Regions from separate parts of the Bradyrhizobium sp. AZCC 1719 genome, predicted to be linked through region 1. Evidence: predicted binding sites of a transcription regulator. Region 1 holds the regulator's gene; each other region holds the start of a gene.
What was found. Region 1 encodes LexA, which represses DNA repair genes until DNA is damaged. Its sites were predicted from a motif close to TGTTCNNNNTGTGTTCNG; they were not measured.
Positions count from the first base shown of each region.

Region 1 (3,393 bases):
CTGTTGCGCACGCCGCTGCGCTGGTCGGGTGCGGCGCTGGTACTATCAGCGGCGCTGTGGGCGGCGAGGGTGCCGCAGCCGGATATCCTGATTTCCGCCGACGGGCGCAATGTCGGGGTGCGCGGCCAGGATGGCCGGCTACATTTGATGCACGCGGGCAAGGGGTCTCGGGACGTCTTTCTTTTGAAGGAGTGGCTGGCGGCGGATGCGGACGCGCGAACCGCGGCTGACGCCTCGCTCACGTCAGGTGTCTCATGCGACGATCTTGGCTGCGTGGTGCAATCCGCCGGCGGTGCCCTGATCGCGCAGGCGCTCAGACCCGAGGCGTTTTCGGACGATTGCGAGCGCGCAGCAATCATTGTGACGCTGCGGCAGGCCCCGCCGGCATGCGGTGCTTCCGTCATCGGCGCCGAACGACTGCGGCGGCAGGGCGCGATGGCGTTGCGGCGCAGCCGGGAGGGATTTGTCGTCGAGGCGGTCAAGCCGAGAGGCATCGACCGCCCGTGGTCGCCGGCCATAGCCGGCGAGCGCGAGGCCGACACCACCGTGCTTGCGCCGCGCGTCGTGCCACCGCGCAGCGTCGATGCCACGCCGGCCGAGGCAGACCTGCAGGCGGAGGAGTAGATGATCTTCAGTGCTCGTCGACCGTGGGCTTGGCTGGTATTTCGAACGCGCCGAGATGGAATTCCTCGGGCGCGTCGGGCGCCGACGGCAGAGCGACCAGCGTGAACGATGCGTCAGGGAATTGCCGCCAGATTGCGAGATCTTCGGCCGTGATGGTGAGCCAGCCGTACCTGAACATGTACCGCCCGGGCTCAGTGACGCGCCCGGCTTTTTGCCACGTAACCTTGTTGACCACCGACTGCCCCCCTGCGGTGCCGAGTTCTGAAAAATGAACCACCACGATCCGCCGGCCTGGACCGGCGGATCGTATTCGCGTGGGCGTTTATCCGGTCACGATCGATTCGGCCGGAGGCGCTTCCGTCACCTTCGGCGCGCGTTCGCCACCGGTCTGGACCACCGGCAATTGCAGCACGGTCGCGCGCTGGCCTTCGCAAAGCTGCGTCACCAGCACATGGCTTCCGTCGGGAAATTCGATCGCGTCATGGTGACGGTCGGATATATGGGGGTCGATTTGATTGAACTTGCCGACCCGCCAGTCGGTGGTTCGAGTCCAGATCCACCGGTTGTCGTATTTGACGTCCTCAGCGAACGCCAGTTCGGTGCCGGGAAGCATGCAGACCGCCACTGCAGGCTCGCGTTCCGACGCAAAGCCGCGGGTCGATGTACCGCGGAATGTCGTCGTGATCAGCGTCTCGCCGACCTCGGCAGGCCGCGTAGCCACAGCATGCAGGCTATAGTCACACATCGGATGGCTCCCTCGTTTGAGATAGCTGACCCGTGTCTAGAAGGAGGCACAGGCCTCTATCAGAGTGGACATGGCGCAGAGCCTTTTCTCTGTTCTGGGCAATTCTGCGACTGGCGCACTGCGCCACATTCACAAACGCGCTAACGTGCCTTAGTTCCACACGTGCAACAAAAAACCCCGGCCACGGGCCGGGGCTCTTTTCCGTCACGGCCCGGACGGCATAATGGGTCAGTATTTGCGGTACAGCCCGATCAGCTTGCCCTGAATCCGGACCCGGTTCGGCGGCAGGATGCGGACTTCATAAGCGGTGTTGGCGGGCTCGAGCGCAATCGAGGCGCCGCGGCGGCGGAAGCGCTTCAGCGTCGCTTCCTCCTCGTCGATCAGCGCCACGACGATGTCGCCGGTGTCGGCGGTTTCGTTGCGTTGGATCAGCGCCATGTCGCCGTCGAGAATGCCGGCGTCCACCATGGAATCGCCGCGCACTTCGAGCGCGTAATGTTCGCCGGAGCCGAGCATGTCAGGCGGTACGCTGATGGTGTGGCTGCGGGTCTGCAGCGCCTCGATCGGCGTACCGGCGGCAATCCGGCCCATGACAGGCACGGCGACCGGGCGATTGCCGTCGTCCTCGGCGGCCGGCGCGCTCACCGTGCGCTTGCCGAGCGTGCCCTCGATGACGCTCGGCGTGAAGCCGCGGCGGCTGTTGGCGGCGGCTGCGAGCTCAGGCAGCTTGATGACTTCGATGGCGCGGGCGCGGTTGGGCAGGCGACGGATGAAGCCGCGCTCCTCCAGTGCCGTGATGAGGCGGTGGATTCCGGATTTCGAGCGCAGATCGAGCGCGTCCTTCATCTCGTCGAAGGAGGGCGGCACGCCGGCCTCTTTCAGCCGTTCATTGATGAAACGCAGAAGTTCGTACTGTTTGCGCGTAAGCATCGCGAGCAATCCCCCGGTTGGCGTCGTCTCGTTCCGAATCTTCAGAGCCCAAGATCGCGGAGTCCCCCAACTCCCAATCAAAGACACTAGCAGTCGAAACAAATCATGAACGGACACTATATGTTCGATATGTGTTCCGCAACCACTTAATTTCAGGTGAACGCATTGCGGTTCCGGCCCAAAGTGCTGTCGGAGCGCGGTTCAGGCGTCATTCCGGCAGCCGGAGCAGCTCGCAAGGCGAGCCCTTTGCGGCAGCCGGCGCGAACGGCGGACGTATCACAAGTGCCCGTGCCGCAGCGAGATTCCCTGATAGCGACGAGTCCTGATGGTTCACCGGCACGGCGACCAGCGTGCCGTCGTCGCGCGTTTCGAGGTAGGCGCGAAGATAGTCTTCGCGCTGGTCGTTGGCGGCGAGATCGCGGCCGAGCAGGGCGCTTTCGCGCGGGTGATGGATGGTATCGCGGCCCGATAGAGCGCGAATCAGCGGCACCAGGAACAGGAAGCCGCAGACATAGGAGGAAACGGGATTGCCGGGCAGGCCGATCACCCGCATCGCCTCCAGCCTGCCATGCATCATCGGCTTGCCCGGCCGCATCGCGATCCGCCAGAACGCCATGGCGATGCCCTCGGCCTCCAGCGACCGCTTGACGAGGTCGTGGTCGCCGACCGAAGCGCCGCCAATGGTGATCAGGATGTCGGCGTCGGCCTTGCGAGCACGGCTGATGCCTTCCGCGGTCGCGGCGACGGTGTCGGCGGCGATTCCGAGGTCAATGATTTCTGCTCCCTCGGCCCGCGCCAGCGCCCGCAAGCTGTAGCCGTTGGAATAGACGATCTGGCCGGGGCTGGGGCTTGCGCCCGGCATCACCAGTTCGTCGCCAGTCGCCAGCATCGCAACTTTCGGGCGACGGTGCACTGCAAGCTCCGGGTAGTTCATGCCGGCGGCGAGTGAGAGGTCGCGGTCGGTGAGGCGGCGCCCGCGTTTGAGGAGGAAGTCGCCTTCGCGGAAATCAACGCCCGCGGCGCGGATATGCCGCCCCGGAACGGCAGCTTCCGTGATGGTGATATGATCACCCTCTACGCCAGTGTCTTCCTGG
Region 1 is NZ_JAZHRU010000001.1:5,163,059-5,166,451, forward strand. It holds partial or broken gene V1292_RS24240 (ComEC/Rec2 family competence protein) at 1-624, shown strand, start outside; gene V1292_RS24245 (hypothetical protein) at 632-901, opposite strand; gene V1292_RS24250 (hypothetical protein) at 947-1,369, opposite strand; gene lexA (transcriptional repressor LexA) at 1,598-2,299, opposite strand; gene V1292_RS24260 (molybdopterin molybdotransferase MoeA) at 2,508-3,393, opposite strand, start outside.

Region 2 (3,393 bases), 4.0 Mb from region 1:
AAGCTTGCTGCGGCCGATGCCGTCGGGCAGCGGCACTTCGATCGCCTGGTCGATACGTCCGGGCCGGCCGGCCAGCGCGCCTTCAAGCTGCTCCGGCCGGTTGGTGGTTAGGACGAACAGGATGTCGGAGTCCTCCTTCAGCCCGTCCATTTCGTTGAGCAGCTTGTTGAGCAGCGGCTCTTCACACGATCCCATCTCTTCGCGATCGCGGGCGATGAGGTCGACGTCCTCGATCACGACCATCGTCGGCTGCAACAGGCGCGCCAGCTTCATATAGGCGCCGAGCAGCCCCACCTGCTCGGCCGTGATGATCAACGTCGTATGTCCGGGCAAATTGGTCGCGAGGTAACGGATCGTGTGCGTCTTGCCGGTGCCCGGCGGGCCGTAAAGCAGGATGCCCTTGCGGGTCGATTGGCCCAGCTTGCGAAGCGCCGCGCGATTGCCGACAAAGCCCATGACGTTGCGATCGAGCAGCTTCAGCGTCTGTTCGGGCAAGATGACTTCCTCACGTCCGACTGCCGGCAGCCGGTGCACCATGACCCCGCACGACCGTCCGCGATAGTCGGATCCACCTTCGAGCGAAAGGATCTTGCCGCGATAGGAACGCGCGGCGTGCACCGCCTCTTCAAGCTCGGCGAACGAACGTTGCACCAGTGCGTCGCCGGCGGCGCCGGCCGGCACGGCGATCTCGATGCGTATCGCAGCCTCATGCTGGTATTCGCGATGAAACGAAAGCAGCACGGCGTAGCGGAGCTCGCCGGCGCTGCACAGCCACAGTCCGTTATGCAGGCATTTCACCGGCTGCGCTTCACCGATTTCGACGTCGTGGTACTGCGGCGGCGCAAGCGCGGGTGCGTTCCGGCCCTCCTTCATCAGGGCCGCAAATACCAGCGTCTCATAGCGATACTCCTCGTGAATGCCGAAGAAGTGCAGCGGTGAGGCGAGCAACTGGTCGACAGCGACCTGGACGTCGGCGCGCATGTGGCCGGGAAACTGCCGCGCTCTGGTCACCAACTGGTTTCGCGGGATTCCGGCAAAGTGCCAGTCAAGCGCGAGCCAGGCGTATTTGAACTCGTCTCCAGGCACGGCCTCCGATGCGCGCCTGACGGCAAGCAGGCAGCTGTTGCAGAGGCGCGCTGTCCTGCCGGCGAGCAGGATTTCACTGCCAGCCGCCGGTGCTCCGCAAAGATCGCATGCGCCTTTCGTGGTCGCGGTTTCGCTGGTGATCAGCAAACCATGACCGGCGGCGCCGATGCTTTGCCGTGCCGAATCCAGCAGCGCCTTGGCGACCGGGCCCGGGTAGGGGCCGCAGGCCACCTTCTCTTCGTTCTCGATCAGCGCGGTGAATGCGATCGCTTCCCGTTCCGACTTGCCGAAGACGTTGCGAAGGAGCTGCCGGACGAATTCGACGGGCGTATCGTCGTCATTATGAATGAAGAGCGTGATCGACCCGGCGTCAGTGCAAATGTCATGCATGAAAGAAAGACCTCGTACGCGTTGCCCATAGAACAAAAAGAGAACATAGGCAGCGCGCCACGTCAAGTGGTCAGAGAATCGCCATGAATACATCGGGTTGTGTCGCCAGTCACCGCCATTCTTGCTGCGCGAGTTGCTCCGCTACAGAGGCTTCTGGCGGCCAGTCCTACGCCGTCGTTCGCCATCATCCCAGGGGCCCTGTGCGCCGCCGCCTCGGAACGTCTCCGGACATCCCCCGTTAGGCGTGATTGGAAGCGCCATGAACGGACGACTCTACCGCAAGGTTCTGCTTGTAGCGGCGGCCAGCGCGCTCGGCGCGCTCTCTCCTGCTGCGGCCCAGACCGCACCGACTGTGACCGTCGAAGCTGGGATAATAAGGGGCGTCGCTTCGAACGACGTTGCTGCCTTCAAGGGTGTTCCGTACGCAGCACCGCCGGTTGGGGCTTTGCGCTGGCGCGGACCGCAGCCAGTTGCGCCTTGGCGGGACGTACGTCAGGCCACAGAATACGGCCTCGATTGCGTGCAGAAACCGGTTCCGGGCGAGGCGGCAGCAAGCGGTGGCAAGGTCGGCGAGGATTGCCTGTTCCTGAACGTGTGGCATCCGGCGGCGATGCAGCCAGGCGCTCGGCTGCCGGTTCTGGTGTGGATTCACGGTGGCGGCTTCATCGCTGGCGGAGCATCCGCGCCGACCTTCGATGGCAGCGCGCTCGCAGGCCAGGGCCTGGTCGTGGTGTCCCTGAATTACCGCCTGGGGCGGCTCGGGTTCTTTATGCATCCCGCGCTGACGGTGGCGGGCGAAGAAGCACCCGGCAATTACGGTTTCCTCGATCAACTCGCCGCGCTGCAATGGGTGCAGCGTAACATTGCTCAGTTCGGTGGCGATGCAAAGCAGGTGACGATCGCGGGCGAGTCCGCCGGCGGGGTTTCGGTGGTGCATCACCTGGTGTGGCCCGCGGCGCGCGGCCTGTTTCAGCGCGCCGTAGTTATGTCTGGCGGCGGCCGCACCTATGGAATCGGAGCGTCGCGCGCGCGGGCCGAGCAGGCCAGCGTCGCCTTTGCGCAGAGCGTGGGTATCACCGGAGGCGGCGCCGACGTGCTTGCGGCGCTGCGGGCCCTACCGGCGCAGAAAGTCAGTAGCGACCTCGGCGTGGAGGCGTTGCTGGGAAAGGTGGACACCTATGCCGGTGGTCCGATCGTCGACGGCAAGATCGTGACTGGCATGAATATGCCCAGCGAAGTGCTGCGCAATCGCACGCCGGCCCAGGTGCCGGTGCTGATCGGCACGACGGGCGACGATTTGCCGATGCTGTTTCCGCCCCGGGATAATCCCCTGTCGTTCTTCGGCGCGGACGCGCCGGTCGCGGAGGCCGTGTATTTCGCAGGCGCGGCCGACCCGGGCGCCGCGATCAAGAACATCGCGGTGGATATCACGATGCATGAGCCGGCTCGTTTCGTCGCGAAACAGGCGACCGCAGCCGGGCAGCCGGCGTGGCTCTACCGGTTCGGATATGTCGCCGAATCGCTGCGCCCGAAAGGCACCGCGGAGCATGCCAAGGAAGTGCCGTATCTCTTCGGCACGCTGGAGGTGACGTATGGCGCGGCCGTAACGGCAAAGGACCGCGCGATGGCCGATACGTTCATTGGCTACATCGCCGCGTTCGCCAAGACCGGCGATCCGAACCGCAGCGGCCTGCCGATATGGCCTCGCTACGATCCCGCGAAGTCCGAGCTGATGATGTTCACGTCTGACGCCACAGCGGCCGTGCAAGCCGACCCGTGGAAGTCGCGGCTCGATCTGATCGAACGCGCGGTCGAGAGGCAGGCCGCACCGCCGCAGTAATCGCCGTGCTGCCCGCTCCGGGCTACCGCGCTCCACTACCCGGCGCTTAGCCCGCTGCGTCCTTGATCGCGGCTTCG
Region 2 is NZ_JAZHRU010000001.1:1,150,866-1,154,258, reverse strand. It holds gene V1292_RS05565 (ATP-dependent Clp protease adaptor ClpS) at 1-1,476, opposite strand, end outside; gene V1292_RS05560 (carboxylesterase/lipase family protein) at 1,736-3,316, shown strand; gene V1292_RS05555 (GYD domain-containing protein) at 3,363-3,393, opposite strand, start outside.
Region 2: a site for LexA is predicted at 1,505-1,522, ahead of V1292_RS05565 (ATP-dependent Clp protease adaptor ClpS). Genes of this name have one in related genera too.

Region 3 (3,393 bases), 4.6 Mb from region 1:
ATCGCTCTTGCAGGCGCCAAGCCATTTGGCCTCGATCGTCGTGGTGTTGTCGCGCCCCCCACCGGCCGGGCCACCCTCGCTGCGCGAGGTCGATTTCACGGTATAGGCGGAATTGAAGTCGCCGGTAATCTCGGCATGCGACTTGATCGTCATGCCGGCGATGCCGCAGACGGAATCGGTGACATACCCCGCCGCCGTCTTCTGGATATCCTGCTTCGAGCACATCTCCTTGGCCATCGGCGAGAACGCGGTGCTCATGTCCTTGTCGGTGGTCTCGTCGGTGCATTGCTGCATCGTCATCTCAGGCACCGGCGCGCCTGTGCTCAGCACCTTCATCTCCCATAGGCCGGCCTTGCGCATCGGCAGCTCCACGGCGATAGCGCTGCTCGCCGACAACAGAGCAAGCACACCAACGGCCGAGCAAGACACAAGAAGCAATCGTCTCATAGGTAGGCCCCCGCTGAATTCTTCCATGGCATTCGTCTTCGCGCGAAGTGAACACACGCTCCGCGTGGCGAAAACATGTCCAGCCGGAAAACAGGTAGCGGCAGCGCTCAGTAAAGCGTGCGCAGCGGCCGCTCAGCGGCGCCATAGGGCACCCAGCGGCAGGCAAAGGAAACGTAGCCGCCGTAATTGGGCTGCGCGCCGAGGAATTTCACCACCTTGCCGTAGCGGGCGCAGTGATCGACGGCGAGTTGGCGGGCGTCGGCCTGCATCGCGAGCTGATAGGCGATGATGCCGCCGGTGTCATTGCCCTTGAACGGCGGTACCGTATCGATGTCCCACCACTGCGCCTGCGCCGGCGCGCCCGCCAGCATTCCGCCCATGGCAATCAGGCTCGCGGCCACAATTCTTCGCATCGCAGACTCCATTTCGCTCGAAGCCCACCATAGTGTGCGCCGGTGGCCATGAAAAGAATGGTTGCGGCACGAGGCGGACTTGGCTGTCAGGTGTTGCCGTGCTGCACTTGACCTTGTCAGGGCTTCGCGGCACCGTCCCATGCGTTGGCTTACCGGCGGATTCCCCATGCGCGATTTGTTCAAATCCTTGAGAGCACTCGGTCCCAGAGCACTTGGCCCGATGACGGCGGTACTCGCCTTGCTGGCCTCCAGCCATGCCGCCCAGGCCGCCAATCCCTTGGAATTGAATTTCTGGCTGTCAGGCCCGAAGTATGACGGCCGCGTCGCCGAATGCGAGCGGGCGCTGTCGACCATCACGTACCAATTCCGGGAGAAGGAGGGCAAGTTCTGGAATTCGGCGCTGACGATCACCGGCTTTGGCCGAATCCATGAAACCGCGTTTCGGCCCTGGCAGTCCGACAACATTCCGCGCCGTTATTGCAGTGGCGATGTGATGCTGAGCGACGGCAAGATGCGCACCGTGCACTACTCGATCATCGAGGATGGCGGCTTTGCCGGCTTCGGCCAGGGCGTCGAATGGTGCGTGACCGGGCTTGACCGCAACTGGGCCTACAGCCCCGGCTGCCGGGCCGCACGGCCCTGATCGCCCTGAAATCCGGCAAGCGATCCGGCTGGCTCGGGCCGATTCTGGGGTCAATTCAATTTTGTTCTTGAAATGTTCCGCCTCCCTGCTAGGCTCCCGGTAGTCGAGTAGAGGGGGCGTTCGATGCACCGGTCCATCATTATTTCGCGGCTTCTGATTTCGCTGGCTCTTGTTGTCGTCTTGGCCGGGACGGCGTCCGCACAGGACCGCCGGCAGAACGCGCCGGGCGAATTCGATTTTTATGTCCTGGCTCTTTCCTGGTCGCCCTCCTTCTGCGAGGCGGCGGCTGAGCGTGGCAATAGCGGGCGCTCACAGGCCCAGTGCAGCCGCCCCTATTCCTTCGTGGTTCACGGCCTGTGGCCGCAATATGAGCGCGGCTTTCCCGAATATTGCCAGCGGCCCTCGCCGCGGCTCGATCGCAACATCATGACCTCGATGCTGGACCTGATGCCGGCGCCCGGCCTGATCTTCAACGAGTGGGACAAACACGGCACCTGTTCGGGCCTTGGCGCGCGAGCCTATTTCGAGACCACCCGGAAAGCGCGCGCGGCGGTAAAGATTCCCGAGGAATTCCTGCAATTGTCGGAGCAGAAGACCATCGCCCCCGGCGATCTCGAAGAGGCCTTCATCAAGATCAACCCGGGCTTGAGCAGTTCGGCGATTTCGGTGACCTGCTCGAGCCGGCGCCTGAGCGAGGTGCGGATCTGCCTGAACAAGGACATGCAATTCCGCGCCTGCGACGAGATCGACCGCCGCGCCTGCCGGCGTGACGAGGTGGTGATGCCGCCGGTACGGGGCGGCTGAAGACCCGCTTACCGCCATGCCAGGCATGGCGGCCCGCTTTGCGCAGACTGCTCGAAGTTGTCTGCGTTCCCGGTCATCCACGGCTTATCGTCATCTGCAAGACACGTGGATGGCCGGGACCTATCTGCACCAAAACGTCGTCGGCATTTTGGCCCTGATCCTGAGGCGTTGCGAAGCAGGACCCCTCCCAAGGCTTAGCCGGGTTTTCAGCCCTGGTCCTCCGAAGCGTTTCGCGAAGGAGGACAAGCCCGGCCCCGACGAGTAGAAGACAATACGTCTTCTCCAATTGGTCGGCCGATTGCCATGAACTACCGACACGCCTTTCACGCCGGCGGCTTTGCCGATGTCATCAAGCACATCGTGTTGGTACGCATGCTGACCTATCTGCAGGAAAAGCAGGCCCCGTTTCGCGTCATCGACACCCATGCCGGCGCCGGGCGCTATGATCTTAACGCTGAGGAGGCGCGCCGCGGCGGCGAATGGCTGACCGGCATTGCGCGGGTAATGCAGGCGCGGTTCTCGGAAAGCGCGCTGCCGCTGGTGACCCCCTATCTCGATATCATCAGGGCATTCAACGCCCCCGCCAAGCTGGAAGCCTATCCCGGATCGCCCCTGATCGCCCGCGCTCTGCTGCGGCCGCAGGACCGCCTCACGGCCTGTGAAATCGAGCCCAATGCCCGCAGGCAACTGATCGATGCACTGCGCCGCGACAGCCAGGCGCGGGTGGTCGACCTCGACGGCTGGACGGCATTGCCGGCCTTCGTGCCTCCCAACGAGCGGCGCGGTCTGGTGCTGATCGACCCCGCGTTCGAGCAAAAGGACGAATTCGAGCGGCTGGCCGGCGGATTCGCCGAAGCCTACGCGAAGTGGCCGACCGGCAGCTATCTGATCTGGTATCCGGTGAAGAGCCGGCGCGCCACCGACACGCTGGCACGGCTCGTCGCAGGCGCTGCCGCGGCCAGCAGGCCGGCCGGGAAATGTCTGCGGCTTGAATTCAGCGTTGCGCCGCATGAGCCGGGCGGCCCCCTCGCCTCCACCGGCCTCCTGATCGTCAATCCGCCGTGGACGCTGGCCGGTGAGTTGAAG
Region 3 is NZ_JAZHRU010000001.1:526,537-529,929, forward strand. It holds gene V1292_RS02595 (DUF3617 domain-containing protein) at 1-447, opposite strand, end outside; gene V1292_RS02600 (hypothetical protein) at 555-860, opposite strand; gene V1292_RS02605 (hypothetical protein) at 1,027-1,503, shown strand; gene V1292_RS02610 (ribonuclease T2) at 1,627-2,307, shown strand; gene V1292_RS02615 (23S rRNA (adenine(2030)-N(6))-methyltransferase RlmJ) at 2,611-3,393, shown strand, end outside.
Region 3: a site for LexA is predicted at 1,566-1,583, ahead of V1292_RS02610 (ribonuclease T2). Genes of this name have one in related genera too.

Region 4 (3,393 bases), 4.0 Mb from region 1:
GGCGCCCATGCAAATTTCAGCGTGTAGGGTGTGCCGACCAGCGCGAACAGTCCGATGGTGCCGAGATCGACACCGGATTCGCGCATCCACACCAGCAGCGTCGATCCGGACAGCGCCAGCGGCAACCCGGACGAAAAGCCGAGCACCAGCACGATCAGCACGCGCGGCTGGAGATACACGGCCCAAGCCTCGCGCCAGTTTGGCGCGGGAGTTTTCTCAGGTGAAACGGAAGCGGATTCGGTCATCGAGGGGTGTTAGCAGATTTTGCGACAAAAAGACTGTCATCGCCCGGCTTGACCGGGCGACCCAGTATCCCAGAGGCCTATCCGCCGCCTCCGGCAATCTCCGGGTAAAGATCAATCCAGTCCGGATTTTGTTTCTCAATCAGCGATATTTTCCAGGCTCTCGGCCATTTCTTAAGGCGCTTCTCGCGCTGGATCGCATATTCGATCTGATCGAAGGTTTCGAAATAGACGAGCCGGCTCACCTCATACTTCTTGGTGAAACCCTCGGCGAGCTTTAACTTGTGCTCGCCAACACGCCGGATCAGATCATTTGTCACGCCGATGTAGAGCGTTCCGCCGATGCGGCTGGCTAGAATGTAGACGTAGTAGCTGCGTGTTCCCATTTACTGCCTCTGGGATACTGGGTCGCCCGGTCAAGCCGGGCGATGACAGCCGATTATGTGGCTACGGCCGGGTAGGTCACTCACTCCCCCGCCTGCAGCTTGCGCGGGGCGGGGAACAGCTCGGGGGTGCTGTTCTTGACGAAGCGCGGCACTTCCACCGGCGCATCGCTTTTGCTGAAATCGAGTTCCTCGATCCGCCCGGCGCGCTTTTCGATCTTGTCGGCGGAGATCAGGATCTGCCGGACGTCCTCGTTGACGTCGCCAAAATGCTTTTGCAGCTTCAGCACCCGGTCGCGAAGGCGGCCCAGATCGTCGCCGAGGTTGAGCACTTCGGTGCGGATCTGGTCGGCGGCGTCGCGCATGCGCGCGTCTTTCAGGATCTGCTGCATCACCTGGATCGCCAGCATCAATAGCGAGGGCGACACCAGTACGACGCGGGCGCGGTAGGCTTTTTGGATCACGTCGTCAAAGCCATCGTGGATTTCGGCATAGACCGATTCCGATGGCACGAACATCAGCGCCGTATCCTGGGTCTCGCCGGCGATCAGGTACTTCTCGGCGATGTCATTGACGTGTTTCATCACGTCGTTGCGCAGGCGCTGCGTGGCGAATTTGCGTTCCTCGTCGCTGCGCGCGTCGTGCAGCGCGGTCATCGCCTCCAGCGGAAATTTGGCGTCGATGCAGAGCGGGCGCTGATCCGGCAGGAACACCACGCAATCCGGCCGTTTGCCCGACGAGAGCGTGTATTGGAACTCGTACGAGCCCTGCGGCATGCCGTCTTGCACGATCGCTTCCATCCGCGCCTGGCCGAAGGCGCCGCGCGACTGCTTGTTGGCGAGCACGTCGCGGAGCGTAGTCACTTGAGACGTCAGGTCGGTGAGGTTCTTGTGCGCGTTGTCGATGATGCCGAGCCGCTCATGCAGCACGCGCAAGCTATCCATGGTGTGGCGGGTGGTCGCTTCCATCGACTGGCCGACGCGATGCGTCACCGAATCCAGCCGCTCGTTGACCGCGCGCGCCATGTCGGCCTGGCGGCCGGCCAGCGCCTGCGCCATGGCGTCGACCCGCCCCGTCGATTCGCTCTGCGCCCGCAGCATCTCGCTCAGCCGCTCTTCCAGCTCGTCGGCGCGGATCGCTTGCGCCATTGCCAGTTCCGCGCCGCGGCGGCCGGAGCGGGCGATGACGATGGCAATCGCCAGCAGCAGCACCAGCGCCAGCGCGCCGAAGCCCGCCAGCGCCTCGCCCACGTGAATCGGCAGGTCGCCGACGGTGAAGAGGATTTCGTTCATGTCAGCCTTGTAGCCCGATTCGCCGGCTTGCGCGAACGAAGAGGGAACATTTATGGTAAATGATGGATCAATTTTCGTGGTTAACGCCGCGTTGAAAATCATGGTTAAGGGCGCCTTAACGGCCGCCGCGGCGGATTGACCCCGGCAGGTCAGCGGCTTAAATCCCGCGCCAGAGAAAAATCATGGCCATCAGAGAAATCATCATCCTGCCGGACAAGCAGTTGCGGCTCGTCTCCAAACCTGTCGAAAAGGTGACGATGGAGATCCGCAAGCTCGCCGACGACATGTTCGAAACCATGTACGACGCGCCCGGCATTGGTCTGGCCGCGATCCAGGTCGCGCAACCCCTGCGATTGATCACCATGGACCTCGCCAAGAAGGACGAGAACGGCGAGACCAAGCCGAAGCCGCGGGTGTTCATCAACCCGGAAATTATCTCCTCGTCCGAGGAAATGTCGATCTACGAGGAGGGCTGCCTTTCGATCCCCGAATATTACGAGGAGGTCGAACGCCCGGCGCGGGTCCGCATCCGCTACACCGATCTCGACGGCAAGGTGCATGAGGAGGACGCCGACGGGCTGTTCGCCACCTGCATCCAGCATGAAATCGACCACCTCAACGGCGTGCTGTTCGTGGACTATCTGTCGAAGCTGAAGCGCGACCGCGTGATGAAGAAGTTTACGAAAGCCGCCAAGCGCGCGGCGGGGTGATTTTGCATCTCTCTCAGCCGTCATGCCCGGGCTTGTCCCGGGCATCCACGCTTTTCTTCTGCCTGCACTAAAGACGTGGATGGCCGGGACAAGCCCGGCCATGACGAACTAAACTGGCGTCGTAACGGGATTTCCACCTCATGCCACTCCGCCTGATCTTCATGGGCACGCCCGATTTTGCAGTGCCGACGCTGCTCGAACTCGTGGCCCATGGCCATCAGATCGTGGCGGTCTATACCCGTGTGCCGAAGCCGGGCGGTCGCCGTGGGCTGCAATTGCAGCCGACCCCGGTCGAGCAGGAAGCGCGGCGGCTTGGGATTCCCGTGCTGATGCCGGCGACACTGAAGACGCCGGAAGCGCTCGCCGAATTCCGCGCGCACAATGCCGACGCCGCCGTCGTCGTCGCCTACGGCATGATCCTGCCGCAGGCCATTCTCGACGCGCCGCGCTACGGCTGCTTCAACCTGCACGCTTCGCTGCTGCCGCGCTGGCGCGGCGCCGCCCCGATCAATCGCGCCATCATGGAAGGTGATGCCGAGACCGGCGTGATGGTGATGAAGATGGATGTTGGCCTCGACACCGGCGACGTCGCGATGGCCGAGCGACTCGCGATCACGGACTTAATGACGGCCGCCGATCTGCACGACGCGCTGGCGCCGCTCGGGGCCGACCTGATGGTGCGCGCCATGGGCGGGCTCGAGCGCGGCGGGTTGCAACTCCAAAAGCAAAGCGAAGACGGCGTGACGTACGCCGCCAAGATCGACAA
Region 4 is NZ_JAZHRU010000001.1:1,170,270-1,173,662, reverse strand. It holds gene V1292_RS05680 (AmpG family muropeptide MFS transporter) at 1-245, opposite strand, end outside; gene V1292_RS05675 (GIY-YIG nuclease family protein) at 323-628, opposite strand; gene V1292_RS05670 (DNA recombination protein RmuC) at 709-1,917, opposite strand; gene def (peptide deformylase) at 2,100-2,627, shown strand; gene fmt (methionyl-tRNA formyltransferase) at 2,768-3,393, shown strand, end outside.
Region 4: a site for LexA is predicted at 1,949-1,966, ahead of V1292_RS05670 (DNA recombination protein RmuC). Genes of this name have one in related genera too.